3 regions of the Mesorhizobium silamurunense genome follow, and region 1 is predicted to be linked to each of the others. Evidence: predicted binding sites of a transcription regulator. Region 1 holds the regulator's gene; each other region holds the start of a gene.
What was found. The regulator PhoB, encoded in region 1, activates phosphate uptake and scavenging genes when phosphate is short. The targets are predictions, from matches to a motif close to TGTCATNNANCTGTCAT.
Positions count from the first base shown of each region.

Region 2: AU465_RS31015 (LTA synthase family protein) is a predicted target of PhoB. The motif match lies at 8,052-8,068, and genes of this name have one in related genera.
Region 3: AU465_RS16425 (alkaline phosphatase D family protein) is a predicted target of PhoB. The motif match lies at 2,912-2,928, and genes of this name have one in related genera.

Region 1 is NZ_LPVS01000070.1:196,799-206,915, forward strand. It holds gene AU465_RS20235 (ATP-binding cassette domain-containing protein) at 1-35, opposite strand, end outside; gene AU465_RS20240 (sugar ABC transporter permease) at 52-1,416, opposite strand; gene xylF (D-xylose ABC transporter substrate-binding protein) at 1,559-2,599, opposite strand; gene AU465_RS20250 (ROK family transcriptional regulator) at 2,961-4,193, shown strand; gene AU465_RS20255 (hypothetical protein) at 4,690-4,902, opposite strand; gene phoB (phosphate regulon transcriptional regulator PhoB) at 5,227-5,916, opposite strand; gene phoU (phosphate signaling complex protein PhoU) at 5,936-6,643, opposite strand; gene pstB (phosphate ABC transporter ATP-binding protein PstB) at 6,661-7,464, opposite strand; gene pstA (phosphate ABC transporter permease PstA) at 7,461-8,312, opposite strand; gene pstC (phosphate ABC transporter permease subunit PstC) at 8,316-9,302, opposite strand; gene pstS (phosphate ABC transporter substrate-binding protein PstS) at 9,368-10,117, opposite strand, start outside.
Region 2 is NZ_LPVS01000103.1:85,337-95,453, reverse strand. It holds gene AU465_RS31050 (replicative DNA helicase) at 1-991, opposite strand, end outside; gene AU465_RS31045 (small ribosomal subunit Rsm22 family protein) at 1,291-2,256, opposite strand; gene AU465_RS31040 (YnfA family protein) at 2,258-2,581, opposite strand; gene AU465_RS31035 (cyclopropane fatty acid synthase) at 2,653-3,936, opposite strand; gene rplI (50S ribosomal protein L9) at 4,215-4,799, opposite strand; gene rpsR (30S ribosomal protein S18) at 5,014-5,262, opposite strand; gene rpsF (30S ribosomal protein S6) at 5,262-5,750, opposite strand; gene AU465_RS31015 (LTA synthase family protein) at 6,075-8,021, opposite strand; gene fabD (ACP S-malonyltransferase) at 8,279-9,232, shown strand; gene fabG (3-oxoacyl-[acyl-carrier-protein] reductase) at 9,292-10,029, shown strand; gene AU465_RS31000 (Csu type fimbrial protein) at 10,092-10,117, opposite strand, start outside.
Region 3 is NZ_LPVS01000057.1:4,406-14,522, reverse strand. It holds gene ppa (inorganic diphosphatase) at 1-118, shown strand, start outside; gene AU465_RS16440 (hypothetical protein) at 119-709, opposite strand; gene AU465_RS16435 (TetR/AcrR family transcriptional regulator) at 753-1,370, opposite strand; gene AU465_RS16430 (MFS transporter) at 1,449-2,732, shown strand; gene AU465_RS16425 (alkaline phosphatase D family protein) at 3,001-4,575, shown strand; gene AU465_RS16420 (hypothetical protein) at 4,830-5,099, opposite strand; gene typA (translational GTPase TypA) at 5,312-7,141, shown strand; gene AU465_RS16410 (DUF1062 domain-containing protein) at 7,193-7,819, opposite strand; gene AU465_RS16405 (YciI family protein) at 8,223-8,546, opposite strand; gene AU465_RS16400 (peroxidase-related enzyme) at 9,150-9,713, opposite strand; partial or broken gene AU465_RS16395 (NAD-glutamate dehydrogenase) at 9,839-10,117, shown strand, end outside.

The sequences.
Region 1 (10,117 bases):
AGCGGGGCGTCGGTGGGAGCGTTCTTCTCGGCCATGGGTATCTTCCCTCCGTCAAACCCGCTTGCGGTAGATGGTGTCGAGCCAGACCGCGATGACCAGCACGGCGCCGACGACGATGCTTTGCAGCGGCGAGTCGACGCCGAGCAGCACCATGCCGGACTGCAGCGACTGCACTAAAAGCGCGCCAAGCATGGCGCCGAGCACGGTTCCCGAGCCGCCGGCAAGCGAGGTGCCGCCGATCACCGCCGCGGCGATGACCAGGAGCTCGTCCAGCGTGCCCAGCGCATTGGTCGATGAATTCTGCCGCGCCGACGAGATCGCCGCGGCGATCGTCGCCAGCACGCCCATGATCATGAACACCTTCATGGTGATCCAGCGCGTGTTGATGCCGGCAAGGTTCGCCGCCTCCGGATTGCCGCCGATGGCGAACACATAGCGGCCGAAGCGTGTGCGCTTGGTGATGAAGGTCATGATGAGGCCGACCGCGACCGCCATCAGCACTGGAATGGCGATGCCGTGGGCGATAAACAGCCCGCCCTCGGGGACGGTGATGTTGTTGGCGGCGGCGTAGCGGTTCACGATGCCGACCGGCCAGGGATAGGAATTGGCCAGCCATACCGCGCCCATGATGACCGCGCAGGTGACCGCGCCGAGCAGCGTCTCGGCCCAGATCGGCCGCAGCGGGAAACGGAAGCGCTTGCGCTGCACCCGGCCGTTGAACAGCGCAAACACCACGGCAAGGCAGGCGACGACGCCGACGATCCAGCTCCACCTGGCGCCGATCGAGCCTGCCGGTCCGCCGCCCATGAGCTGGAAAGTGGCGTCGAGCGGTGCCACCGTCTGGCCGCTGGTGACCCACCAGGCGGCGCCGCGCCACACCAACAGTCCACCCAGCGTCACGATGAAGGCCGGCACTTCGAGATAGGCGATGACGAAGCCCTGAAAGGCGCCGATGAGCAACCCGAGCGCGAGCCCGATGGCCAGCGCCAGCACCCAGATCCACGGATTGCCGAGCTCGAGCCCGACCATCCGCACCAGGAAATGCACCTGGGCGAAGCCCATGACCATGCCGATCAGCCCCTCGGCCGAGCCGACGGAGAGGTCGATGTTGCGCATGACGATGACCAGCACCATGCCGGAGGCCATGATCGCCACGGCCGAGGTCTGCACCGACAGGTTCCACAGATTGCGCGGTGTAAGGAACGTGCGGCTGTCGAAATCGAGCGGATTGACGCCGAGCCGCAGGCTCGAAATGACATGCAGGCCGATCCAGATGATCAGCAGCGCGCCGACCATGCCGAGCATGCGGGTGTCGAGTTCGGTCGCCTTGAGGAAACGGCCGACGGCGCTGAGTTCGGAAGCACGCGCGCGATCCGCGGCCGGGTTGGCCGGCGTATCAGAGGTCGTATCGGTCATGATATCCTCCCACCGGCTGCCGTCTGGCGCGGATGCCGGACCACGATGCTATTTGCTTTCCCGGCTTTGTTGAAGCGGGAAGCCCTTGGACGAGCGCCGCGGTTTTGGGCCGGCGCTCGTTTTTGGACCGCTGTCGGCCGGATTAGTTGCAGACCGCGACTGCGCCCGCGGCAACGCCCGCGCAGACTTCGTCCTTCTTGATCCAGCCGGCGTCGATGACGACGTTGAGATTGTCCTTGGTGATCGCGACCGGGGTCAGGAACAGCGACTTGACGGTGTTGCCGCCGGGCGTCGTGAAGTCCTTGGCGCCGGCGATGTCGGCCATCTTCTTGCCGTCGGCGAGCTGCGAGGCGATCTCGGCGGCGTTCTTGCCGAGCTCGCGCGCATCCTTCCACACCGACACCGTCTGCGTGCCGAGCGCGATGCGGTTGAGCGCGGCATGGTCGCCGTCCTGGCCCGACACCGGAACGGTGCCGGCCAGGCCTTGCGCCGTCAGCGCCGCGACGACGCCGCCGGCGGTGCCGTCATTGGCCGCCACGACGGCATCGACCTTGTTGTCGTTGGCGGTCAGGAACTGCTCCATATTCTTCTGCGCGTTGGCAGGCAGCCAGCCATCCGTATAGGCCTCGCCGACATTCTTGACCTTGCCGCTGTCGATGGCTTCCTTCAGCACTTCCATCGAGCCCGCGAACAGGAAATCCGCATTCGGATCGGCGCCCGAGCCCTTGATGAAGACGTAGTTGCCTTCCGGCTTGACCTTGAACACCTCGCGGGCCTGCATGCGGCCGACTTCCTTGTTGTCGAAGGTCAGATAGAAGACGTCCTTGTTCTCGATCAGGCGGTCGTAGCCGACGACCGGAATACCCTCGTCCAGCGCCTTCTGCACCGCCGGCCCGATCGCCGAGGCGTCCTGCGCCAGGATGATCAGCGCGTTGGCGCCCTGCGAGATCAGGCTCTCGACGTCGGTCAGCTGCTTGCCCGGATTGGACTGCGCGTCGGCGGAGATATACTTGTCGCCTGCGGCTTCGATTGCCTTCTTCATCGCCGCTTCGTCGGTCTTCCAGCGCTCTTCCTGGAAATTCGACCACGAAACGCCGATTACCTTGTCCTTTGCCTCTGCGACCGACGCCAGTGTCAACGACATGGCGACACCCGCCAGTATGGCGGCTGCGAATCTCTTCATGATTTCCTCCCTGCGCCCTTGCGGCGCGACCCAGACTGGCCCGAAGGCCGGCACAGAGGCTTTTTTTCGAGCCTCGAAAAAATACTGATCCAACGCGGAAGCGCTGTCAACTGCGATTCTGATGGTTTTTGAGGTGCCGCGAACTTTATTTCGAGGCTCGCAATAAATAATGACAGTCTCGGCCGCTTCTGCCACTATTCTGCAACGGCTCCGGAGGGAAGCGCAGAACCGCTTTCCATCGGAACGGAATGAAGCGAATCCAGGGCGGTTCGGTAGCTATATCCGGAACTGAACCGATCTGGCGCGTCGCCAACGGCCCATGCATTATCAAAGAGGCCGCGCTGCCCGGAAGGAAGGAAAAATGTCGGTCGGAATCCGCCACGACGACCTGCGCCGGCGCAATCGCGCCATGGTGCTCTCGGCCGTGCGCCGGGCCGGCCAGCCGTCGCGCACGGAAATCGCCGCGACCACCGGGCTCAGCCACTCGACCATTTCGGCGATCTCCGCGGACCTGATCCAGGAAGGCATCCTCGCCGAGAGCAAGCCGAGCGAGACCGTGTCGCTGAAGCGCGGCCGGCCGCAGGTCGGCCTCGCCCTCAATCCCGAGGCGACGGCGGTAGTGACGGTGGTGCTGTCGCTGAATTTCCTCTCCGTCGCCGTCATCGACTATGCCGGCCAGGTCATCGCCGAGGAGCAGCGTCGCCTCGACACGCTGACCATGCCGCGCGACGAGCTGATCGGCGAATGCACGGCGATCGTCCGGCGCCGGCTGGAAGATCCGGACCTCGATGTCGCCAGCGTCGCCCGCCTCGCCATGGGCATCCAGGGCATCACCGATTCCCATGCTCGCGCCATGCTGTGGTCGCCGATCACGCCGCTGACCGACATTCCCTTCGCCGACATCCTGGAGAAGGAATTCGGCATTCCAGCCACCATGGAGAACGACTGCAACATGATGGCGGTGGCGCTGCAATGGCGCGACCCCGACCGCTATCGCGACAATTTCATCGCCATCCTGCTCTCGCATGGCATCGGCATGGGGCTGGTGCTCAAGGGCGACCTGTTCACCGGCACGCATTCCTCAGGCGGCGAGTTCGGCCACATGATCCACCGTCCGGGCGGCGCGCTCTGCCGCTGCGGACGCCGCGGCTGCGTCGAGGCCTATGCTGGCAACTACGCCATCTGGCGCAGCGCCATGGGGATGAGCGAGGACGCCGAGCCGGTCGATGTCGGCGACGCCGACATGCGCGCGCTCGCCGCCAAGGCGCGCGAGAAAGACGGCCCGGAGCGCGCGGCCTATCGCCGGGCGGGCGAGGCGCTGGGCTTCGGCCTCGGCAGCCTGTTCGCGCTCATCGACCCGGCGCCGGTCGCCATGGTCGGTGTCAGCGCCGCGGCCTTCGACCTGATAGAGCCGGCGCTGCGCGAGGCGATCGCCCAGACCGCCGGCGGCCAGCACTCGCAGTCGATCTCCTTCGACACCGAGCCGAACGAATTGCCGCTGATCCGCGAAGGTTGCGCCATACGCGCGCTGACCTTCGTCGACCAGGAGATTTTAGCGCCGGGTATACAGACGAGACACAGCGCGACAGGGTGAACCCTATGCCCGTCGACGCTTTGAAAGCGCCCGCCACAAATCGGCTTCATCTGTGATGCCGTCTTGAAAGAGGCCGATCACATCCCGAGCGAGTTCTTCTCTCTGATCTTTGTCCTTTAGGGCTAGCCGGCGCTCGGTGCACAGCCTGTCAAATACCCGCTGGAGCGTATCCAGATCAGCGGGACCGAACACTCCGCCGTGGCCTGAGAGAGGCATGACAGCCGCCCTCGATAACCCTGCCTATATTCTGCCACCAACAGCGCCGCTCGAAAAGGCGATTCAATCCGTACCAGTCCGAAGCCCGACTTAAATGGTCGCGGCTCAACGCCAGCATTTTCCAGGAAAGGAAGTCGAGTTCATCCGCTGGCATGGAACCGGCCCCGTCCGTCCGGGTTGACCAGATGGTCCGGCCTGCTTTCTTTCTGGTGACACAGGATCGCAGGCCGGACCATACACGGGGAGTAGCCGGCTACTCCCGGTGCGGGCTAGACCTTTTCTAGACCAAGTCGTAATCGCTGGCCTTCGGCATAGACCATAGCGAAGGTCTCAAGCTCGAATGAGGTGCGGCATAGACCATAGCGAAGGTCTCAAGCTCGAATGAGGTGGTGGCTTCTCCACCATCCTCGATCACCCGAACGAACCATTCGCCGCAGGTTTCAATCACTTCGATTTTGGGGGATTTGGCTTCGTTTCTCCGGACGTTATCCATCGCAGCTCTCCTCAGGGAAGCAATGGGAAACGTCGATTTTTATAAATCCAGATCGGCGTTTTTCAATATCAAAATATGCTTACGGAACGATAACGCGCGACGGTCGTTATTGTTATTCGCCAATAGAGCCGGAGAGGAGCAAGCCGGTCGACGCTATCGTTCAGCTGCTTGTTAAAGATACCGGCATTCCCGAAAATCAAGCGCTCGAACTCATCTTCCCGATGGGCTTGAACTGAACTCGCTTGTGCGCGAGGCGAAGATCATCAAATCCGGTCGGTAAACGGGCTGGTCGCAGGCCGGCCGCACCTGCATATCAGCGCATCGTTAATCTTCCCTGATCGCGTAGCCCGCCCCGCGGATGGTCCGGATCACGTCCGGCATGCGGCCGTTGTTGACCGCCTTGCGCAGGCGTCCGACATGCACGTCGACCGTACGCTCGTCGATATAGATCGTCTCGCCCCAGACATTGTCGAGCAACTGGCTGCGCGAGAACACCCGGCCGGGATGGCGCATCATGAATTCGAGCAGCCGGAACTCGGTCGGGCCGAGCCTGATCTCGCTCTTCTTGCGGTAGACGCGGTGCGATTCACGGTCGAGCACGATGTCGCCGACCTTGAGCACGCTGGACAGCACTTCCGGCTTGGCGCGGCGCAACAGCGCCTTGACCCTGGCCATGAATTCCGGCGTCGAGAACGGCTTGACCAGGTAATCGTCGGCGCCCGTCGAGAGGCCGCGCACCCTGTCGCTTTCCTCGCCGCGCGCGGTCAGCATGATGATAGGCAGCCGTTCTGTCTCGGGCCGCATCCTGAGCCGCCGGCAAAGCTCGATGCCGGAAACCGCCGGCACCATCCAGTCGAGCACCAGAAGGTCGGGCACGTTCTCCTGCAGGCGGATCTCGGCTTCGTCACCGCGGGTAACCACCTCGACCTGATAGCCCTCGGATTCGAGGTTGTAGCGGAGCAGCACCCCCAGCGGCTCCTCGTCCTCCACCACCATGATGCGTGGCGCGATCATATAGCAGGTACCTTCGCTGTCAGGCCGCCGGCGCCGACATCGCCGTTTCGTCCTGTTTCGGACGGTTCGCGGGCAATTGCGTGCCGGTCAGCACATAGTAGGCGTTCTCGGCGATATTGGTCACATGGTCGCCGATGCGCTCCAGATTCTTGGCGCAGAACAGAAGATGCGTGCAGGCCGTGATGTTGCGCGGATCCTCCATCATGTAGGTCAGCAGCTCGCGGAAGACGGAGGTGTATTTGACGTCGATGCGCTCGTCGTCGTTCCTGAGCTTGGCGAGCGCCGCGGCGTCGCCCGCCGTGTATTCCTCGATCACGCCCTGGACCTGGATCAGCACCAGTTGCGCCATCGAGTCGATGGAGTGCGATAGGTCGCGCGGCGCGGCGCTGACGCCGACGGAGCCGACGCGCTTGGCGATATTCTTGGCAAGATCGCCGATGCGCTCGAGATCGCCGGCCATGCGGATCGCGCCGACCACGCTGCGCAGGTCGTCGGCCATCGGCTGGCGTTTCGCGATCAGCGTGATGGCGCGATCGTCGAGCTCGCGCTGCCGCGCGTCCATGATGGCATCGTCGGAGACCACGCGCTGCGCCATCGCGTTGTCGGAGTTCAGCAGAGCCTTGGTCGACGCGCCGACCATCGAGCCGGCAAGATCGCCCATGTCACGGATGAGCTGGCTGATCTGCCTCAGATCCTCGTCGAAGGAAGCGACCGTATGGGCCATGATTGTGTCCTCGTATGAACTCAGCCGAAGCGGCCGGTGATGTAGTCCTGCGTGCGCTTCTCGCGAGGCGAGGTGAATATCTTCTCGGTCCGGTCGAACTCGACCAGCTCGCCGAGATACATGAACGCCGTCTGCCGCGACACGCGCGCCGCCTGCTGCATGTTGTGGGTGACGATCACGATCGTGTAGTCGGCCTGCAGCTCGTCTATCAGCTCCTCGATCTTGGCGGTCGACAGCGGATCGAGCGCCGAGGCCGGCTCGTCGAGCAGGATGACCTCCGGCTTCACCGCTACCGTGCGGGCGATGCAGAGCCGCTGCTGCTGGCCGCCGGAGAGGCTGAGGCCACTGGCATTGAGCTTGTCCTTGACCTCGTTCCAAAGCGCCGCACGCTTCAGCGCCTGCTCGACGCGGTTGTCCATCTCGGCCTTGCTGATCTTCTCATACAGCCTGACGCCGAAGGCGATGTTCTCGTAGATAGACATCGGGAACGGAGTCGGCTTCTGGAACACCATGCCGATCTTGGTCCTGAGCAGATTGAGATCCTGCGAGCGGTCGAGGATGTTCTTGCCGTCGAGCAGCACCTGACCCTCGGCGCTCTGCTTCGGGTAAAGTTCGTAGATGCGGTTCAGCACGCGCAGCAGCGTCGACTTCCCGCAGCCCGACGGTCCGATGAAGGCGGTGACGCTGCGCTCCGGCAGCGACAGGTTGATGTCCTTCAGCGCCTTCGACTGGCCATAGTAGAAGTTGAGGTTCTTGACCTCGATCTTAGCCTTCTCGACGGCCGTCTCGGCTACGTTAAGGTCGGTGGACAACATCGGTTTCATCTGTCCTCTCTGCGTCCGGTAAGGCTGCGGGCGAAAATGCTCAGCCCGAGAACCGTCAGGGTGATTATGAGTGCGCCCGTCCAGGCCAGCTGCTGCCATTCCTCATAGGGGCTGAGCGCAAACTGGAAGATGGTCACCGGCAGGCTGGCCATCGGCGCGTTGAGATTGCTCGACCAGAACTGATTGTTGAGCGCGGTGAAGAGCAGTGGCGCCGTCTCGCCCGAAATGCGGGCGATCGCCAGCAATATGCCGGTGACGATGCCGGAAAGCGCGGCGCGATAAGCGACGGAGCGGATCACCACCCAGCGCGGCGCGCCGATGGCGGTGCCGGCTTCGCGCAGCGCGTTGGGCACAAGGTTGAGCATGTCCTCGGTGGTGCGCACCACGACAGGGATCACCAGGATGGACAGCGCCACCGCGCCGGCGATCGCCGAGAAATGGCCCATCGGGCGCACCAGCAGCTCATAGACGAACAGGCCGACGATGATCGACGGCGCCGACAACAGGATGTCGTTGATGAAACGCACCACCGTGGTGAGACGCGAGAAGCGACCGTACTCGGCCATATAGGTTCCGGCGAGCACGCCGATCGGCGTGCCGACGATGATGCCGATGATGGTCATCACGATGCTGCCGTAGATGGCGTTGAGCAGGCCGCCGGCGTCGCCGGGCGGCGGCGTCATTTCCGTGAACACCGAAAGCGAGACGCCGGACAGGCCCTTATAGACCAGCGCGCCAAGGATCAGCGCCAGCCAGGCAAGGCCGATGCCCGCGGCGATGACGCACAGCGCCATCATCACGCCATTCTTGCGCTTGCGTCTCTGATGAAGCGACATGGCTACCGACATCGGTCAGGCTCCCGTGCGGCTATCGATGCGCAACAACATGTAGCGCGCGATGGCGAGGATGATGAAGGTGATGATGAAGAGGATCAGGCCGAGCGACACCAGCGAGGATGTGTAGAGCTCGCCATCGGCCTCGGTGAACTCGTTGGCGATGGTCGCCGAGATCGTCGTTCCCGGCGCAAACAGCGAGGCGCTGATGCGGTGTGCGTTGCCGATGACGAAGGTGACGGCCATCGTTTCGCCGAGCGCGCGGCCAAGACCGAGCATGACGCCGCCCATGATGCCGACGCGAGTGTAGGGAATGGTCACGCGCCGGGTCACTTCCCAGGTCGTGCAGCCGATGCCATAGGCCGATTCCTTGAGCACCGCGGGCACCGTATCGAACACGTCCTTGGTGATCGAGGTGATGAAAGGCAGAACCATGATGGCAAGAATGAGCGATGACGTCAGCAGGCCGATGCCGTAAGGCGGACCAGCGAACAGGCTGGAGAGGCCCGGGACGTTGTGGAAGACGTTGATGATGAAGGGCTGCACCGTCGTCTGCAGGAACGGCGCGAAGACGAACAGACCCCAGATGCCGTAGATGATCGAGGGAATGCCGGCGAGCAGCTCGACCGCAATGCCGATCGGGCGCCTGAGCGGGCGCGGGCAGAGCTCGGTGAGGAAAATGGCAATGCCGATGCCGATCGGAACCGCGATCAGGATGGCAATGGCCGAGGTGACGACGGTGCCGTAGATGGGCGCGAGAGCGCCGAAATTCTCGGTGACCGGGTTCCAGGATTCGGTGGTCAGGAAGGAGAAGCCGAACTTCGACAGCGCCTGCCATGAACCGGTTATCAGCGAGATGGCGACGCCGCCGAGAAGAACCAGCACGAGGATGGCGGAAAGGCGCGTGGCCGTCCGGAAGATCGTGTCGGTGAGCGCAAAGCGCCGCACTGTCGCTTCTCTGGTCCGCATGGCGGACGGTGTCACGGCTTCGGAGACGGCAGTCATCTAGCCCCTCGCATTTCGAAAGAGAGACAGGAGGGCGCCGGAAGCGCCCTCCTCAATTCCGCAAATTACATCCCCGAGAACAGCGGCTTGCCGTCCTTGTCGACGATGTCCTTGCCCCACATTTCCTCGACGCTCTTCACGACCGCGTCCGGCATCGGAACGTAGTCGAGCCCGGCAGCCATTTCGTCGCCCTTGGCGTAGGACCAGGCGAAAAACTTCAGTGCTTCGGTCGTGGCCGCCGCATCGTCGGGCTTCTTGTAGAGGAGGATCCAGGTAGCGGAGGTCATCGGCCAGGATTCGGCGCCGGCCTGGTTGGCCAGGATGACGCCGTAGCCCGGCTGCGAGCTCCAGTCGGCATTGGCCGCGGCAGCCGAGAAGGCCGCTGCCGTCGGCTCGATCTTCTTGCCGTCCTTGTTGATCAGGTCGGTGTAGGTCAGCTTGTTCTGCTTGGCGTAGGCGTACTCGACATAGCCGATCGCACCGCCGGTCTGCGAGACGTTGTTTGCGACGCCTTCATTGCCCTTGGCGCCGATGCCCACCGGCCACTCGAGCGCCTTGTCGACGCCGACCTTCGACTTCCAGTCGGCGCTGACGTCGGCCAGATAGTAGCTGAAGTTGAACGTGGTGCCCGAGCCGTCCGAGCGGTGGACGACCGCGATCGCCTGGTCGGGCAGCTTGAGATCGGGATTGAGCTTCTTGATCGCTTCGTCGTTCCAGTTGGCGATCTTGCCGATGAAGATGTCGGCCAACGTCGGGCCGTCGAGCACCAGTTCGCCCGGCTTGATGCCTTCGAGGTTGACGACCGGAACGATGCC
Region 2 (10,117 bases), on a different contig from region 1:
CCCGGGCGGAGAGCTGCGCGATCGAAATGCCGCCGGTCTGGTCGATGAACAGTGGGATCTTCTGCATCGTCTGCGAGCAGGCGACCAGCTTCTCGAAGTCCATCTCGGTGATCTCACCGCGGCGGATCTTCGATGACGAAATTTCTGTCTGCTCCGAGATGATGCGGGTGGCGAGCTGCTCCGACGACATTTCCAGCGAGAAGAAGCCGACCACGCCGCCATTGGCGGCCTTGAACGAACCGTCGGCCTGCTGCGCGGGGACATAAGCCTCGGCGATGTTGAAGGCGATGTTGGTGGCCAAGGAGGTCTTGCCCATGCCGGGGCGCCCTGCGAGCACGATCAGGTCGGAAGGTTGCAGGCCGCCCATGCGGCGGTCGAGGTCGCGCAGGCCCGTGGCGATGCCCGACAGGTGGCCGTCGCGCATATAGGCGGCATTGGCCATGTCGACGGCGGTCTTCACCGCATCGTTGAAGCTTTCGAAGCCACCGTCGTAGCGGCCTGTCTCGGCGAGCTCGAACAGGCGCCGCTCGGCGTCCTCGATCTGGTCGGAGGGCGACATGTCGACCGGCGCGTCATAGGCGATGTTGACCATGTCCTCGCCGACGGTGATCAGCGCGCGGCGCGTGGCGAGATCGTAGATGGCGCGGCCGTAATCGGTGGCGTTGACGACGGTGACGGCCTCGACGGCGAGCCGCACGACATATTGCGCCACCGTCATGTCGCCGACCTTTTCCTCCGCCGGCAGGAAGGTCTTCAGCGTGATCGGCGTCGCGATCTTGCCCATGCGGATGAGCTCGGCCGCCACCTCGAAGATGCGGCGGTGCAGCGGCTCGTAGAAATGCGCGGGCTTTAGGAAATCCGAAACGCGGTAGAAGGCGTCGTTGTTGACGAGTATGGCGCCAAGCAGCGCCTGCTCGGCCTCGATGTTGTTCGGTGCCTCGCGATAAAGCGGTTGCTCCGCCACGCCGAGTTTGCGCGCTGCTTCTGCCATGATGTCCCCGATTTCGATCCCGCTTCCTCGATATCAGAACTGGACAAGCCGGTGCTGACTTATCTGCAACAGTGGGTTTCCAACCGGCCTTGATGCTCGCGATTCACAGCTAAAATTTTTTCGTGGAAAGAATCGTGATTGACTCGAATCGAAGAGGGCACCGTAGCGGCTTCTGAACGAGAACAAAACAGGAAAATGCAACAACGGTTGCATCGGTTTGCCGAGCGGTCGCGTCGCCATTCCTGGGGCGGAGCAAGAAGCGGACCGACGCGGCGCAAAACCCGGAATGACGGAGACGCTTATGCCAAGGTGTCGCCCCAGTCGGCCCGTCGCGCCGCCTTGAACAACTCGCCGTCGCGCTTGCTGAGCAGGCGCTCGCCGGCGCTGCCGTCAGGCCGGCAAAGCTTGAGCACGACCTTGCCGGATCCGGCCTTTGGCGGCGCGATCACCCGCGCCGTGCGCGCCGGCGCAGGATGTCGCGAGGCGGCGAGATAGATGAATTTCTCGTCCTCCCATGGCACGTCGGCGTCCTTGGCCAGCCGATGCAGGCGCGAGCGGGCGACACGCCGCGAGAAGTGGCACCAGTCGGGCGGCGCAATCGGGCAGGGCGCCTCGTGCGGGCAAGGCGCCGAGACATGCGCGCCGGCCTCGATGAGCTGCGATCGCGCGACGAGGATGCGCTGCCAGCCGGCCGGTGTGCCGGGCTCGACGATCAGCAGCGAGTCGGCCGTCAACCGCCAGAGCCGGTCGATGAGCTTCGGCAGCGAGGCGGGCACGATCTCGTCCAGAACATAGGTCGCACTGACGAGGTCGGCGGGCTCGAGACCGACGAGATCGATGGTGGCGTCGCCGGCAATCCAATTGGTCCGGACGGCGATCGCGCCGGCGGCCAGCGACTGGCCGACCTTGCGCACCGCGGCGCTCGCCTCGACCAGAACCGCCTGTTCGAGCTCAGGCCAGGCCTCAGCCGTGGCCCAAAGCATGGTGCCAGGTCCGGCGCCGATGTCGAGCAGGCTTTTCGGCTGGAAATCGGGACAGGCATCGGTCAGCGCGCCGACGCTGGCGCGGACGGCGGCGTAGGTGGCGGGCAGCCTGGTCGCCAGGTAAGCCTTCACCGCCATGTCTTCCGCCATGTGCAGGCGGCCGTCGCGTAGCTCGGCGCGATAGCGCTCGGAAAGCTTTTTCGCGGCCTGTTTCAGCGCCGGCAGCGGCACCTTCTCGAGCAGGCTGTCGACGCCTTGCCGGAGTGGGGCGGGCAGTTCCACTTCAGGCTCCTCTTGGCGCGAGCAGGATGACCGAGGCGCCGCCGATGCAGAGCGCGGCGCCTGCGAGGTCGAAGCGATCGGGGCGCACGCCTTCGACCAGCCACAGCCAGCCGAGCGAAGCGGCGATGTAGATGCCGCCATAGGCGGCGTAGGCGCGGCCGGCGGCGTTCGTTTCGACCAACGCCAAAAGGAAGCCGAACAATGCCAGCGACACCAGACCCGGCACCAGCCAGAGCGGCGACTTCGCCAGCCGCCACCAGGCCCAGAACGAAAAGCAGCCGGCGATCTCGGCAAGCGCGGCTGCGATGTAGATCAAGTACGTCATGAAAAAGGCCTCGCGAACGAGACCTTTTTCATGGCGTCAGGCCGCAATGGCAAGCGGCAATCGCCGAGGTTCTATTCCACCTTCTTGCGGCGGGTAGGCTTGGCCGCCGGCGTCGCCGGCTCTTGGTGGCCGAGATCGCGCAGCTCCAGCGCCTTCTCGCATTTGGCCATGTAGTCGCGCGTCATCGGCAGCGTGTCGTTCTTCTTGGCGATCTGGAATTGGAAGATCACCAGGTCCTGCCAGCGGAAGGCGGCTTCCGAGGCGGCGAGGTAGAACTCCCACATACGGCAGAAGCGCTCGTCATAGATCGCTTTCGCTTTGTCGCGGTTGGCGGCGAAGCGCTCGCCCCAATGCTTGAGCGTATCGGCGTAATGGAGGCGCAGGATTTCGATGTCGGTGACGACTAGGCCGGACTTCTCGATCGCCGGCATCACCTCCGACATCGCCGGGATGTAGCCGCCCGGGAAAATGTATTTGCGAACGAAGGCGCTGGTCGCCCACGGCACGCCGGAACGGCCGATCGTGTGGAGAAGCATCACCCCGTCGGGCTTGAGCAGCGTCGCCGCCTTGTCGAAGAAGGTGCGATAGTGATTGACGCCGACATGCTCGAACATGCCGACCGAAACGATGCGGTCGAAGCGCTCGTTCAGCACGCGATAGTCCTTGAGCTCGAAATGCACCCTGTCCTGCAGGCCAAGCGCATGCGCGCGGTCGGTGGCGACGCCGTGCTGCTCGGTCGAAAGCGTCACGCCCTGCACGTCGACGTCGAAGGCCTTGGCGAGATAAAGCCCGAGCCCGCCCCAGCCGGAGCCGATGTCTAGCACCGTCTGGCCGGCCTTCAGCCTGAGCTTGGCGGCGATGTGGCGCTTCTTGGCGACCTGCGCCTCTTCCAGCGTCATGTCGGGCTGTTCGAAATAGGCGCAGGAATACTGCATGTCCTCGTCGAGGAAGAGCTTGTAGAGCTCGCCGGAGAGATCGTAGTGGCGCTGCACATTGCGGCGCGAGCGCGAGGCGGTGTTGATCTGCTGCAGGCGGCGGAAGGCATGGCGCAGGCCTTCGATCGCCTTCGACCAGGTGGCGTCGATGCCGCCGCTGCCCATGTTCTGGAAGGCAATGCGCATCATGCCAAGCACGCCACCCTCGAGAATGTCGAGTTCGCCGTCCATATACGCTTCCGGCACAGCCAGCATCGGGTCGAAGCTAATGGCGCGCTCGGCATGCCTGGTCTTGATGTGCATGTGCACCGGCTCGCCGCTGCCGTCACCGAAGGTGACGGCCGAGCCCTTCGGCCCGGTGACCTTGAGATTGCCTGTGCGCACCAAGCGGTCGAGAATGCGCTTCAAAAGAATATTCATGACCAAATGTTCCCTCAAAGTCAGGCTGACTTCCAAACGCGTGGCCCGAAAACGGCACCGGTTTCGGGAGCGCCCTGCGCGAAAGTCACAGGTACTATGGCGTCATTTCTGCGTCCAAAGGACGCGCGACGCTATAGTTTGCCTCAAGATATAGGGGTTCGAAAAGTTCCATTTGGCATAAAAATGCCCGGGTCGTGTGCCCGGGCATTAGTCCAGAAATTCTGGAAGGCCTGCGAGCCGGAGCAGTGCTCCGGCCTTTGTCGATCAAGCCCCGTTGATCAGGCGTTGTCTTCGCCGCCTTCGAACTCGGCGCTCGGGTCGAAGAAATTCTCCGGCCGAGCGTTGTCGTTGATGTCCTCGCCATAGATGGCTTCGGCGGTCGTCAGCATCTCGCCCTTGGCCTGGCGCTCCGCCTCTTCGGCCGAGCGGGCGACGTTGAGCGTCACGGTGACCTCGACTTCCGGATGCAGCGCGATCGCGACATTGGAGAGGCCGATGGTCTTGATCGGCTGGTTGAGCTCGATCTGGTTGCGGCTGACGGTGAAGCCTTCCGCGGTCAAGAGTTCGGCGATGTCGCGGGTCGACACCGAGCCGTAGAGCTGGCCGGTCTCGCCGGCCGAGCGCACGACCATGAAGCTCTTGCCGTCGAGCTTCTCGGCGATCTCAGAGGCCTCCGACTTGCGCTCCAGGTTGCGGGCTTCGAGCTGGGCGCGCTGGCCCTCGAACTTCTTCTTGTTGGCTTCGTTGGCGCGCAGCGCCTTGCCCTGCGGCAGCAGGAAGTTGCGGGCGAACCCGTCCCTGACCTTGACGGTGTCGCCCATCTGGCCGAGGCGGGAAATGCGCTCGAGGAGAATGACTTCCATGGTTTCGTTCCTTCGGTTTGGCGCCATCGGGGATGACGTCGGATTCTTTTGGAACAGGTCAGGAAGCAAAAAGGGACTTCGCCCGGTGTCGCTGTCCTGCCTGTCGCGGCAGTTAGAGGTTTATGGCCTCAACTCGGGATTTGAACCTACCCTTGCGGCGCCCGTCGCCGTGGGGTTGAAGCGGGCGGCAAGCCGCCCGCATCAATACTTCAGCTTAGCGAACCACGTAGGGCAGCAGGCCGAGGAAGCGGGCGCGCTTGATCGCCTTGGCGAGCTCGCGCTGCTTCTTCTGGCTGACGGCCGTGATGCGCGAGGGCACGATCTTGCCGCGCTCGGAAATGTAGCGCTGCAGCAGACGCACGTCCTTGTAGTCGATCTTCGGGGCGTTGGCGCCGGAGAACGGGCAGGTCTTGCGGCGGCGATGGAACGGGCGCCGGGTCGGGATCTGGTTGATGTCGACCATTATTCTGCACCCCCTTCAACGTTTTCGCGCGGACGGCGCGGACCGCGGTCGCCGCCATCACGGTCGCCGAACGAACGCGGGCCACGGTCACCGCGATCGCCGAACGAGCGCGGGCCACGATCGCCACGGTCGCGATCGCCGAAGCTGCCGCGCTCGGAGCGCTCTTCGCGCTTCTGCATCATCGCGGAGGCGCCTTCCTCATGCGCCTCGACCTTGATGGTGAGGAAGCGCAGGACGTCTTCCGACAGGCCCATCTGGCGCTCCATTTCGTTGAGCGCGGCCGGCGGGCAGTTGATGTCCATCAGCGTGTAGTAAGCCTTCCGGTTCTTCTTGACCCGGTAGGTAAGGGACTTCAGTCCCCAGTTCTCGATCCGGCCGACCGATCCGCCATTGGCGGTGATGACGCCCTTGTACTGTTCGACAAGCGCATCAACCTGCTGCTGCGACAGGTCCTGCCGGGCAAGAAACACATGTTCGTAAAGAGCCATTATGTTTTTCTGCCTTTCTTCGTTTCTCTTACCGGCCCTCGCGGCTAAGCCTCTGCAACTTGTCTGACCCGGTCGCGACGGAGCGGGGAAGAAAGGAGCATCACGAGACGGTCGAGAGCGGAGACACGGGAGGCCAAAAGCGCTTCTGGCTTCATGACGTGGCCTTCTAAAGCCACGGCCCTCCGTTCAGCCCCCAGCAAGGACCGGCAGATTGCCGGCGTCTATACAGCAATTTGCCAGGAAGGCAAGCGCGGGAGACAGGGTCGGCGATCCCACGATGCCGCAGGGCCGAAAGTCTCCGGCGCTCGTGGATTGGTGGCCGGCTCAGCTGGTGTGGGCGACGAGCGGGGCGACCGTTTCGGGGAAGAGGTCGGGCGCGACGCGGCGCTTGCCGAACATCATGTCGTACTGGATCAGCCGGAAATCGTTGATTGCCGGATCGATCTTCTTCTGCCTCGCCCAATCGGGCGTCGCCTCGCCGGAGGGCGACAGCAAAAGGTTGCGGTCGACCACCCGGTAGCGCTCCCGCAGCGCGCCGAGGAAGCCGGTGTAATAGGGGTGGGAAATCCCGGCCGTGGTGAGGATATGGTAAGGCAGGAAGGCCGGGCTTACCGAGCCCAGGTTCTCCACCGGGCCGGAGCGGTTCGACCAGATGATCAGCGGCGTGTCGTGATGCTCGAGCGCCGCTTCCGGCGTCGGCTCCTTGCGCGGCGCGACATTGTCCTTGAGGAAGCCGGTCTCGACATAGACGGGGCCGAGCGGCGGCAGATGATCACCGAAGAAGGCGACGATGGTCGGCCGCTCGCGCTTCTTTGCCCACTCGATCAGGCGCTGCAGGCCGCGATCGGCATCGGCCGAGCCTTCGGCGTAGGAGAGCAGAGATTCCCGCGCCCAGGTGCTGATCGGCGCGTCGATCGCATGGGTGGGATTGTAGTAGCGGTAGGGCTCGTAAGGCCCGTGGTTCTGCAGGCTGACAGCGAACAGGAACACCGGGTCCTCGCTGGCATCGGCCTCGCGCATGATCTCGTCGGTCATCGCCGCGTCGGAAGCGAGCGGCCCGCGCTTCTCCATCGGCGGCAGTGTCTCTTCCGAACGGAAGTCGTTGAAGCCGAAATCGGCGTAGACGGCGCCTCGGTTCCAGAACCAGTTGGTGCCCGGGTGGATGGCGCGCGCCCTATAACCTTCGCTCTTCAGGAAGGTCGCCAGCGACGGCGTCGGCGTGCGCACATATTGCTGGTAGGGAATGCTGCCGGCCGGCAGGAAGGCGTTGGAGAAGCCGGTCAGCGCCTCGAACTCGATATTGGCGGTCATGCCGCCGAATTCCGGCGAGAACATCGAGCCCGAGCGCAGCGCGCGCACCGTCGGGATCGGATCTGGCTTGATGCTGACGCCGGGAAGCTCCGTCGGATCCCAGAAGGATTCGCTCATCACCACGATGATGTCGGGCTTCTGGTCCGGCATCGAGGCGGCGACCTCGGGACGCGCGATCGCGTCCATCGTCTTGTCGGAATAGCCGGGCGGCGCCGAGACATGCGCCATCGGCACGTTCATCGCGAAGGCGAGCGCGAAGCCGTTGGAGGCGTAGTTCTCCTTCTGGTCCCACATAATCGGGATGATCTGCAGCCTGTCGCGCGTCCACGAGAAGGTGGCGTAGTCCATGATCGAGACGAAGAAGGCGAGCAGCGGCACGGTCAGCGTCAGCCGCGCCAGCCGTCCCTTGCGGCTGAGGATCGGCACGCGCCGGCGCCAGAGCCGCCAGCCGTAGACGAGCAGCGCGAGGCTGGCGACGATCGCCGCCGCAAGCAGTACGGCCGTCCAGGGGCGCTCGCGCACCAGAAGCGGCATCAGCGCCATGATCTGGCGCGCGTAAAGGAAGTCCGTCGGATAGAGCGGATCGCCGAGATAGTGCGATTTCTGGTGACCGACAAAGGCCAATGCCAGCGTCAGCGGCGCGACGATCATCAGGCTCTGGTGGCTGCGGCCAAGTATGGCGTCGAGCCCGATCAGCACCAGCGAAAAGACGATGATAGTGGTCCAGCCGGGCTTGAAGGGCTGCAGGAAGAAGTCGACCGTGCCGAAGAAGTCGCCGCGCACGATCCATTCGATGGCGAACACCAGAAGGGCGGAGGCAAGCAGCGTCGCGAGTCCGTAGCGGACAATCGGCCATCTCCGCCCCGGCAGATAGCCGGTGGACGGATCGTCTTCCAAAAATTGCGGCGCGGGTTTGGCCGCGCCTTTCCTGATCCTAGCCACTTTGCTTCCCCGGCCCATGTCACGCGTCTTCCACACGCGTCACGCCACTGTCATCGAAATGTCACGCAAAGCTAGCGCCTGTGGCGGAAATAAGAAGAGCCAGCAAACGATTCGTGAGCGGTTTTCATCAGGTGTGATCGCCAAAAAGCCTTTCGGAACAGGGAACTCGGCCGATTTCCCAGCCGAAATAGGTGCTGAACTGGTGCCTGCGGGCTTGACTTGGCCGTCCGCCTTGCGCCAGAGGCAGGGAAAAACAAGCCGTTGGAGACGCTAAAATGGCCGTCGCATTCACCTTTCCGGGACAGGGCAGCCAGGCCGTCGGCATGGGCAAGGATCTCGCCAATGCCTTTCCCGAGGCGCGCCGCGTCTTCGAGGAAGTTGACGCTGCACTTGGCGAAAAGCTGTCGAAGCTGATTTGGGAAGGACCGGAAGAAACCCTGACGCTGACGGCCAACGCGCAGCCGGCGCTGATGGCGGTGTCGCTTGCGGCGCTAAGGGCGATGGAAGCGGGAGGCTTTTCGCTGAAGGACAAGGTGGGTTACGTCGCCGGCCATTCGCTCGGCGAATATTCAGCGCTTGCCGCCTCCGGCTTCGTGTCGGTCGCCGATGCAGCGCGGCTGCTGCGCACCCGCGGCAACGCCATGCAGGCTGCGGTACCGGCGGGCGAGGGTGCCATGGCGGCAATCATCGGGCTGGAGCAGGCCGATGTCGAAGCCGCCTGCGCGGAAGCGGCACAAGGCTCGGCCAAAGGAGCGGTCTGCCAGGTCGCCAACGACAATGGCGGCGGCCAGCTCGTCATTTCCGGCGCCAAGGCGGCCGTCGAGCTGGCGGCGAAGCTCTGCACCGAAAAGGGCGCCAAGCGGGCGCTGATGCTGCAGGTTTCGGCACCTTTCCATTCGGCGCTGATGACGCCCGCCGCCGACATCATGCGCGAGGCGCTCGCCGGGGTGGCCAAGAGCGCTCCTGTGGTTCCCATCGTCTCCAACGTCACCGTCACCCCGACCTGCGATCCGGACGAGATTGCCCGCCGCCTGGTCGAGCAGGTGGTTGCCCGCGTGCGCTGGCGCGAGACGGTGGAATGGTTCGGCGCCAACGGCGTCTCGACGCTCTATGAAGTGGGCGCCGGCAAGGTGCTGTCGGGCCTGGCGCGGCGCATCAACCGCGACATCGCCACCGGTGCCATCGGCACGGCGGCGGAAGTCGAGGCAGCGCTGGCCGCGTTGGGCTGACACGCTGGCGATTTGATCGCATCCGTGCGAAGGGTGCTCTCTGAAATCGGGAGATGAAAATGTTCGAACTGACCGGCCGCAAGGCGCTCGTCACCGGCGCATCGGGAGGCATCGGCGAGGCGATCGCCAGGGTGCTGCACAGCCAGGGCGCCATCGTCGGCCTGCACGGCACCCGTGTGGAGAAGCTGGAAGCGCTGGCCGGCGAGCTGGGCGAGCGCGTGAAACTCTTTCCGGCGGACCTGACCAATCGCGATGCGGTCAAGGCGCTCGGCCAGAAGGCGGAGGCCGACCTCGAAGGCGTCGACATCCTGGTCAACAATGCCGGCATCACCAAGGACGGCCTGTTCGTGCGCATGTCGGATGCCGACTGGGATCAGGTGCTCGAGGTGAACCTCACCGCCGTGTTCCGGCTCACCCGCGAGCTCACCCATCCGATGATGCGCCGCCGCCATGGCCGCATCATCAACATCACCTCCGTGGTCGGCGTCACCGGCAATCCCGGCCAGACCAATTACTGTGCCTCCAAGGCCGGCATGATCGGCTTTTCCAAGTCGCTGGCGCAGGAGATCGCCACCCGCAACATCACCGTCAACTGCGTCGCCCCGGGCTTCATCGAATCGGCCATGACCGACAAGCTCAACGACAAGCAGAAGGAGGCGATCATGGCGGCGATTCCCACCAAGCGCATGGGCACCAGCGCCGAGGTTGCTTCGGCGGTCGCGTATCTCGCCTCGGACGAAGCGGCCTACGTCACCGGCCAGACCATTCATGTGAATGGCGGCATGGCGATGATTTGAGACACGGTCGGCGGCATTTCACAAACGGCAGAATCGATGGCTGCCGCCAATGCCCTGATGCCTCAGTAGGTGACCGTGACGACGACCG
Region 3 (10,117 bases), on a different contig from region 1:
CGAGCACTACAAGGATCTCGAACCCGGCAAATGGGTCAAGATCGAGGGCTGGCACGATTCCAAATACGCCAAGAAGATGATCGTCGACGCGATCGAGCGAGCGAAGGCAAGCAAGTAGTCAATTATCGACGCGGCCGAAGTCGGGCACTTTGCCGATCACTTCGCGCTTGTCCTTGCCGCAGGCAAAACCTTTCGCCTTTTCGTCGGCGAGCTTGCGTGCCTGGTCGTTGGCCTCAGCGTTGCCGGTGGCGAGCACAAGGCCGACGGTGCAGCCTTCATGCTCTTCCGGCTGTGCGACCTTGGCGACGACCAGCACTTCGGTCGGCTTGTTCTCGTCTTCGGGATTGCTGATCTCGCGACGGTGAATGACGGCGAAGGGCACGGCCTTGTCGCCGTTGGTTTCGATCCGCCACTCGACCTTCGGACCGGCGGTGTTGAGCCCGGAAAAACTTTCCCACACCGCGGTCATGTCGTCGGAGGGAAAACCGTAGTAAACGGACTCGCGCGCATCGTCGTAGCCGATCAGCACCGGATAGCCGCGATAGCCGGCGCAGGCGAGGCTCGCCCAGTCGCCGTCGCCTTCTTCCGACTGCGCGTAAGTCACGCAGTCTTTCTTCCAGTCGAGGTCGGTGTAGGCGCTGGAAATGTCGCCGGCATGGGCTGCCTGGCAGAGACCGGCGAGGGCAAGCGGGATCAGAAGCGCACGCATCGCTGACAACTCCGTTTGAGTTGCCGAAGCGTAGCGCCAACCACTATTTCTTCAAGCTGGCTTCGATCAGCAGGTCGGCGTTGCGGGCGACCGACGCCGCCGGTCCGCCGAGACCGAAGAGCTGGCCGCTGATATAGGCGCCCTCGATCAGCAGCAGCAGCCCGTCTCCGAGCGTGTCGGAATCGCTGGCGCCCATTGCCGCCGCCATGGCGCGCAGACGCCGGCGCAATTCCTGCTTGTTGTTCTCGCTGACGATGCGCGCCGGATGGCCGTGCTCGGGATATTCCACCGCCGCGTTGGTCATGCCGCAGCCGCGATAGTCCGGCTTCTGGGTGCGTTTGCCGACGCGGGTGAGGAAAGCGACGATCTGCGCGCGCGGGTTGCCCGGGTGCGCGTCGACGGCTTCTTCGAACCGCTCCCAGAACTCAAGGTCGTACTTGCGCAGATAGGAGGCGGCGAGCTCGTCCTTCGACGGAAAGCTGCGGTAAAGGCTCGGCTTGGTGACGCCGGCACGCCTGACGATTTCGTCGACGCCGATTGCCCGGATGCCCTCGCGATAGAACAGGTCGCGCGCCACGTCGAGGATCTTGTCGGCAGCCTTCGGTGTCGACGCGGAAGGCGTCTCGTTCACCGACGTTTCAATTTTATTGTCCGATGACATTCACCAAACTCGCTTGACAATGTTACTGACCGGTACGTATGTATTCTGCCATCCCATTGCAACGTACCGGTCAGTAACATGATAGCCCAGTCCCGTCCGTTTGGCCAGCGCTACGCCTTCGTCGTCGTTGCCGTCATTTTTCTCTGCCTGCTGATCGCCGCCGGGCTTCGCTCCGCGCCCTCCGTCATGATGCTGCCGCTGGAAAACAGCTTCGGCTGGCGGCGCGACGTCATCTCGATGGCCGCCGGCGTCGGCATCCTGCTCTACGGCCTGACCGGTCCGTTCGCCGCGGCGCTGATGGAGCGCATCGGGCTGCGCCGGACGTTGCTTGCCGCGCTGCTGATCATGTCGGGCTCGACGGCCCTCAGCCTGCTGATGACTGAGCCCTGGCATCTCTTCATCACTTGGGGCGTGTTTTCGGGCATCGGTTCTGGCGCCATCGCCAGCGTGCTCGGCGCTACCATTGTCAACCGCTGGTTCAAGACCAATCGCGGCCTGGTGATGGGGCTGATGTCGGCCTCCAGCGCCACCGGTATGCTGGTCTTCCTGCCGCTGATCGCCTCGCTGGCGCAGGCCGGTGGCTGGAAGCCGGTGGTGATCGCCGTGTCGCTCGCGACCGCGGCGCTGATACCGCTCGTCCTTCTCCTGGTGCCTGAGCGCCCGGCCTCGATCGGCCAGGTGCGCTATGGCGCCGAGGCCGATGACGTGCCGCCGACATCGCCTGCATCGCAGGGCAATTTCCTGGCGCACACGCTGAACACGCTGCGCCGCGCCGCGGGTACCAGGGTGTTCTGGTATCTTTTCGCCACCTTCTTCGTCTGCGGCTTCACCACCAACGGCCTGGTCGGCACGCATCTGATCGCCTTCTGCGGCGACATGGGCATCGGCGAGGTGCAGGCCGCGGGCCTGCTGTCGATGATGGGCATTTTCGACCTGATCGGCACGACGCTGTCGGGTTGGCTCACCGACCGCTTCGACCCGCGCAAGCTGCTCGGCGTCTACTACGGCATTCGCGGCCTGTCGCTGATCTATTTGCCCTATTCCGGCTTCTCGGCGGTCAGCCTCATCATCTTCGCCGTGCTCTACGGGCTCGACTGGATCGCAACCGTGCCGCCGACGCTGAGGCTCTCCAACGAAGCCTTCGGCGACCGCAGCGGGCCGATCGTCTTCGGCTGGATCGTCGCCGGCCACCAGGTGGGAGCTGCGGCGGCGGCCGCGTTCGGCGGCACGATGCGGGAATTGCAGGGCAATTATGAGCTCGCGTTCTTGATCGCCGGCATGACGGGCATCGCGGCGGCCTGTATTTCGCTGCTGATCAACACGAGCAAGCCGGCGTTCGAGCCGGAGCCCCAGGCGGCATAAGGCATGTCGATATTCGGGTGAGGCCGGCCTGCAAATGGCAGTCTCCTGCGCTTCCGGTGCTCACGTGCTTTAAAGTACGCTCCGCTCCGGTTCTCGGGAACCACCATTTTCGACTCGGCCTGACCCGAATCTCAACACGCCTTCCCGGCGTCGATGGCAGCCTTCACCAGCCTGTTCACTGTTATCAAAACTTCATGGTTCCGATATGCGCCTGAAACATTGAGGCCCGAGCTTGGCGGTCCCGTTCAACGCCATCCCGGAGACAGCCATGAACAAGCTCTCGTTGACCCGCCGCGCTTTCGTCACCTCGGCCAGCGCCTTTGGCCTTGTCGGCGCCTCCGGTCTCGCGCTGCCCTACTATTCCCGCGCCAGCCAGCGCCCGGCCTTCACCCATGGCGTCCAGTCCGGCGATGTCGACGCCACCTCCGGCATGGTCTGGACCCGCACCGACCGGCCGGCGCGCGTGATGTACGAAGTCTCGACGACGGAAAGCTTCGCCGATGCGACAAAGCTGGCGCCGCTCGATACCTCGCCCGCCAGCGACTACACGGTGAAGCGGCTGCTCACCGACCTCGCCGGCGACCAGGATATCTTCTACCGCATGGTCGCCGCCGACCTTTCCGACATCAATGCCGTCTCCGAGCCGATCGTCGGCCGCTTCCGCACCGCGCCGGCCTCCAAGCGCGACGTGCGCTTCGCCTGGTCGGGCGACACCGCCGGCCAGGGCTGGGGCATCGACGAGACCGGCATGAAGACCTATTCCACCATTGCCAAGCACACGCCTGACTTCTTCCTGCATTCCGGCGACACGATCTATGCCGACGGCGCGATGAAGGACGAGGTCGACCTGCCCGGCGGCGGCAAGTGGAAGAACGTCGTCATGATCGACGGCAAGCGCAAGGTCGCCGAGACGCTGGATGAGTATCGCGATCAGTGGAAGTACAACATGATGGACAAGCACGTGCTCGGCCTCTCCGCCATCTGTCCGACCTTCTACCAGTGGGACGACCACGAGGTGCTGAACAACTGGTCGGATTCGAAGGATCTCACCGCCGACAACCGCTACACGGAAAAATCCATCCATGTGCTGGCGGCCCGCGCGGCGCGCGCCTTCCATGAGATGACGACGATCCGCTACGAGCCGTCGGAGCCGGGCCGCGTCTATCGCAAGATCGCCCACGGCCCGCTGCTCGACGTGTTCTTCCTCGACATGCGCTCCTATCGCGGGCCGAACGGCCCGGACATGGAGGAGACGCTGACGCCGAAGTCGCGCATGCTCGGCGAACAGCAGACCCAGTGGCTGAAGCGGGAACTGGCGAATTCCAAGGCGACCTGGAAGATCATTGCCGCCGACATGCCGCTCGGCCTCGTCGTCTGGGACGACGCCACCAAGAAAGCCGGCGCCGAGGCGGTCAGCAATGGCGACAATGGCGCGCCGAAGGGCCGTGAGCTCGAATTCGCCGATCTGCTTCGCTACATCAAGAACGCCGGCATCACCAACACGGTATGGCTTACCGCCGACGTCCACTACACGGCGGCGCATTACTACAACCCGGACAAGGCGCAGTTCCAGGATTTCAACCCGTTCTGGGAGTTCGTCTCCGGCCCGATCCATGCCGGCACCTTCGGCCCCAATAATCTCGACATGACCTTCGGCCCGGAGCTGAAGTTCATCAAGGCGCCGACTGCCGAGCAGGGCCAGAACCTGCCGCCCTCGGCCGGGCTGCAGTTCTTCGGGTTGGTGGACATTTCAGGCGCCACCGAGCAGATCACCGTGCGGCTGATGGATCGCGACGACAACGAGCTCTACAAGATCACGCTCGATCCGGTGCGGTCGGCGTAGGGGGGTTCTACGCTTCGGAGCGTACATGGGCAGAATTTTGATGCTGGAGGGACAGCACCCCCCTCTGTCCTGCCGGACATCTCCCCCGCAAGGGGGGAGATTGGCAGCTTCGGCATTGGCGCCCCTCCTCGACTATTGAGATTGGCGAAAGGCGACGCGACATCCGATCTCCCTCCTTGCGGGGGAGATGGCCGGCAGGCCAGAGGGGGGTGGGAAGGATCGCTACGCTTGTTGCATTCCTAAGACTGCGGTCGTCAGTCCGGATAGCAGGCGGCAGGAACGTTCGGCCAGACGGCGCTGTCGCAGTTGGCGGCCTTCTGACGCTGCTTGAAGGCGGCGCTGACCGGGCCGGTGACGATCGGGTCGACACCGTCAGGGGCGTCGGCGAACATCTGCTGCGCGGTTTTGGCATCAGGCGGCGAGATCGGGTCAGCTTCTCTCAGTGCAGCCGCCGACTGCGCGGCACCGGCCGCAATCAGCACGCCGAGCGCCGCCCATGCGAAAACCGCACGCAATCTGGACATTTGATCGCTCATGAACATCGAACTGCCCGGCCCCTCAAAGGTTCCGCCTTGGTTAACAGAATCATTTCACACCAAGACGTTTAAGAATCAGTGACCATGTATTTGGGGTGGGACCTCCCCTTTCGCAATTGCGAAAAACCTTGTATGAGCCGCGCAACCGAAAAAGGCAGCGCTTTTGGGCCTGCTGCCTGCAACGCTCCCGAGACCAGACAATGAACCTCCGCAATATCGCGATCATCGCGCACGTCGACCATGGAAAAACCACCCTCGTCGACCAGCTCCTGAAGCAGTCCGGCTCCTTCCGCGACAACCAGCGCGTCGCCGAGCGCGCCATGGATTCGAACGACCTCGAAAAGGAGCGCGGCATCACCATCCTGGCCAAGGCGACCTCGGTCGACTGGAACGGCACCCGCATCAACATCGTCGACACGCCCGGACACGCCGATTTCGGCGGCGAGGTCGAGCGCATCCTGTCGATGGTGGATTCGGCAATCGTGCTCGTCGATGCCGCCGAAGGGCCGATGCCGCAGACCAAGTTCGTCGTCGGCAAGGCGCTCAAGGTGGGCTTGAGGCCGATCGTCGTCATCAACAAGATCGACCGCCCGGATGCCCGCCACATCGAAGTGGTCAACGAGGTGTTCGACCTGTTCGCCGCGCTCGACGCCACCGACGAGCAGCTCGATTTCCCGATCCTCTACGGTTCGGGCCGCGACGGCTGGGTGTCGGAAAACCCGGAGGGCCCGAAGGACCAGGGCCTGGCGCCGCTGTTCGATCTCGTCGTCAAGCACGTGCCGGCGCCGACGGTGCATCCCGGTCCGTTCCGCATGATCGGCACCATCCTGGAGGCCAATCCGTTTCTCGGCCGCATCATCACCGGCCGCATCGAGTCGGGCTCGCTGAAGCCCAACCAGGCGGTCAAGGTGCTGCACCATGACGGCACGCAGATCGAAACCGGACGTATCTCGAAAATCCTGGCCTTCCGCGGCCTCGAGCGCCAGCCGATCGAGGAAGCGCAGGCGGGCGACATCGTCGCCATCGCCGGCCTGTCGAAAGGCACCGTCGCCGACACCTTCTGCGATCCGAGCGTGACCGAGCCGCTGCACGCGCAGCCGATCGACCCGCCGACCGTGACCATGTCCTTCCTCGTCAACGACAGCCCGCTCGCCGGCACCGAGGGCGACAAGGTGACCAGCCGCGTCATCCGCGACCGCCTGCTGCGCGAAGCCGAAGGCAATGTCGCGCTCAAGATCGAGGAATCGCCGGAGAAGGATTCCTTCTTCGTCTCAGGCCGCGGCGAATTGCAGCTTGCCGTGCTGATCGAGACGATGCGCCGCGAGGGCTTCGAGATCGCCGTGTCGCGGCCCCGCGTCGTCATGCAGAAGGGCGAGAACGGCGAATTGCTGGAGCCCGTCGAGGAAGTCGTCATCGACGTCGACGAGGAGCATGCCGGCGTCGTCGTGCAAAAAATGTCGGAGCGCAAGGCCGAGATGGTGGAACTGCGCCCCTCCGGCGGCAACCGCCAGCGCCTCGTCTTCCACGCGCCGACGCGCGGCCTGATCGGCTATCAGTCGGAGCTGTTGACCGACACGCGCGGCACCGCCGTGATGAACCGGCTGTTTTATGCCTACGAGCCCTACAAGGGCGAACTGGCGGGCCGCACCAACGGCGTGCTGATCTCCAACGAGCAGGGCGAGTCGGTCGCCTATGCGATGTGGAACCTGGAAGATCGCGGCCCGATGATCATCGATCCGGGCGTCAAGGTCTATCAGGGCATGATCATCGGCATCCATAGCCGCGACAATGACCTCGAGGTCAATGTGCTGAAGGGCAAGAAGCTCACCAACATCCGCGCCGCCGGCAAGGACGAGGCGGTGAAGCTGACCCCGCCGGTCCGCATGACGCTGGAGCGGGCGCTGGCCTGGATCCAGGACGACGAGCTGGTCGAGGTGACGCCGAAGACCATTCGGCTCCGCAAGCTCTATCTCGACCCGAACGAGCGCAAGCGGTTCGAGAAGTCGGCCAAGGTAATGGGCGCGGCGTAAGCCTTCCCGAAAGCGATTGGGGAGGGAGCGTCGCTCCCTCCATTTTTCATTTCAGCCGCAAGCAGCCGATATTATGGCGTCGCGATCGGGCTCGCCGGAAAGATCGATGCTGATTGCCGTGCCGTCGCGCGCCGGCCTGCGCAGGGCCTTGGCGCCATCCGGTTCGATGGCGAGCGACTGCCGCTCTTCCCAGGCCTGCAGCCTCGACCGCGAGACGCCGAGCTCTCCGGCAAGCAGACGGTCGAGCCGCAACGGTGTCGCGGCGTCGAGCCGCAGTTCGAGCCAAAGCGCTGCCGCGCATTGAGGCCCGCCGTCCAGCAGCTCTTTTCGCACCGTGACGTCGGGAAATTCCTCGACCCGCCCGATCCGCGTTCGGAGCGCCACCGGATCGAAGGCATGGCGTCGCACGAGAACCGGATCGTTGCTTTCGAGGGCCGCAAGCAGCGCCGGCTCGATGTCGCGGCGGGTGCAACGCTCAAAAATGGCGCGGTTCCAGGAGTTGTTGCAGCCGATGCAGCGATAGATCAGCCAGGCATCGATGCGCTTGCCGTTGGCGTTGACACGGAATTTTCCGCTGCATCGATAGGATCTGACGCCGCCGCAGCGATTGCAGTTGATGAGAGGTCGAGGCGCGATTTTGGGCGCGATCGCCCAGCGGATACGCAACAGTCCAGACATGCCGGTAGGCCCTTCCCGTCGGGAAGTCCGTCAGGCCGGCGATGTCCGAGATGCCCTCTTTGTTCGAGCATGATCTTCTCCGAAAACCGGATACCACTTTTCGGGATCATGCCCATGCGGGCACGGCGTGGCGAAAGGCTGCGATGTTGGAAGTCAGGCGTCGGCGGGTTACGCTCGACGGCGGCTCAGCAATGCCAAACCGGTCTCGAAACCGCCGCCTGAAGAACACGTGAAATGATGCAGGGGCCGCCAAAGCTGCGCCTGCGGTGCTTTCGGGGAGTGGACGAGACCGGCGGTTACTGAGGCAAAGTGAAGCTCGAAATGGATAAAAGGTCGACTCTTCTAGCCGTGCAACGGCGGGCAGGCAAGGCCAGTGCGCTGCCCGCCCGCGCTCGTCTGAGCGCTACATCATCTCGATGATCGGCGCGATCTCGACACTGAAGGCCGGGTTCGTCAGGATCGGGCAATCCCTGGCCTTGGCGACGGCGTCGTCGATGTCCTTCGCCTCGACGATCGTATAGCCGGCGGTCGGATTGCTGCCGCCATTGTTCTCGACCGTGCCGCCGGGCAGCACCGTCTTCGACATGCCGACAGGATTGCCGCCGTCGACGACCGCCGAGCCGAGCTTGTCGTACCAGCCGGTCCAGGCATCCATCGCCGCTTTCCGCTCGGCTTCCTCGGTCGGCATCTTGCCGGAGCCGTGATAGACATAGAGATATTTCGCCATGCTCTCCTCCATTTTTGGCGGCGTCGAACCGGCATGCGGCCACGCCGCGGGCTGATAATCGGACCAAAAAGCAGAGCAGGCAATGAGAATTCGCATCTACTAATATACGGAGGGCTGTAGCTGCAATTTCCGGTGCGGCTGTCCATCGCGGTTTGATGACTAGGCTTTGTCCAATAGGTCCATGCTGTCGGACGTGCCAACCCTTCCAGCCGGCGAAGCATCCTAAGACGCCACAACCCGCGCAACGAACCCCGACATAAAGCCAGCGAACGCCGTCACGCTGCGGGTAAATGGAAAACCCGACCCCAACATTTGTGGCTTCGGAATCGCATTCGATACACACCCAGCGTTCCGGCTCGGATCTGCCCAAAACTCCTCGCTGTCACAGATAAGATGCTCGGAACCGCACATCGTGCACGTCCGTCGCGCCCCGCCTTGATCATCGTCGGCATCGAGAAGAAACGAAGTGGAACCGCATTTGCATCGCGCGAGCCTGAAGTCGTGAACTGCATAGCCTTCGCTTGCGTAGCCGCTCAAGTATTCTGCGATATCGTTCGGCTCGCTGCCAACCCACCATTCGCCAGAAGTGTCTATTGTTATGGGTCACCGCGCCATGGCGTGGTATTCGGGGTTCGGCCGCATGTCGACCGCTGCGGCCACGCGGTTGGACATGTTGAAGAAGGCGGCGGTCGAAGCGATGTCCCAGATGTCGCGGTCGCTGAAGCCCGCCCGTCGCAACGCGGCGCGGTCGGCCTCGACGATCTTGGCCGGCTCCTCCGTCAGCTTGACCGCGAATTCCAGCATCGCCTTCTGCCGCTCGGACAGGTCGGCGGCGCGGAAGTTCATCGCCATCATCTCGCCCAGCGCCGGCTCGCCCGACAGCTGACGCACCGCCGCGCCGTGCGCGGTCAGGCAGTAATAGCAATGGTTGATCGAGGAGACGGCGACCGCGATCATTTCGCGCTCCAGCTTCGACAAGCCGGACTCGCCCAGCATCAGGTCGTTGTACATGTCGGTGAAGGCGCGCAGCTTCTTCTCGTCGAAGGCGTAGGCCAGAAGCACGTTGGGCACGAGGCCCAGCTTCTCCTCGCATTTGGCGAAATAGGCTTTCGTCGCTTCGCTGAGCTCCGCCGGGGCGAGGTCCAGCGCCGTAATCCTGTCGGTCATGTCCGTTCTCCTCGCAGGGCGAGCGTCGGTTCGATTTTCTTAAAGCGTCGTCAAACCTTTGTCGCCAAATGGCGCTCATCTGCTACCATAGTCGCAAAAGCATGTGACGGGAGGGACTTCACATCATGGCCAGCCTGAAAACCGCAAGCCAGGCGAAAAAGACCAATCCGGCAAAAGGAGGCGCGGCAAAAGGAGGCGCGGCAAGGGCGGGCGAAAAGCCCGGCAGGCTCGCCGACTATCTTCTGGCCCGCACGCCGGCCGAAGACATCGCCGCCTATGACGTCGCCGACCTCGAACGCGCCGCCGATCTCGCCGGCCGCGCGGTCGCCAGGCACAAAAAGGGCGATTGCATCATCGCCATAGACGTGGAGTCCGGCGTGACGCGCCAGGGCCGGCCGATGTCG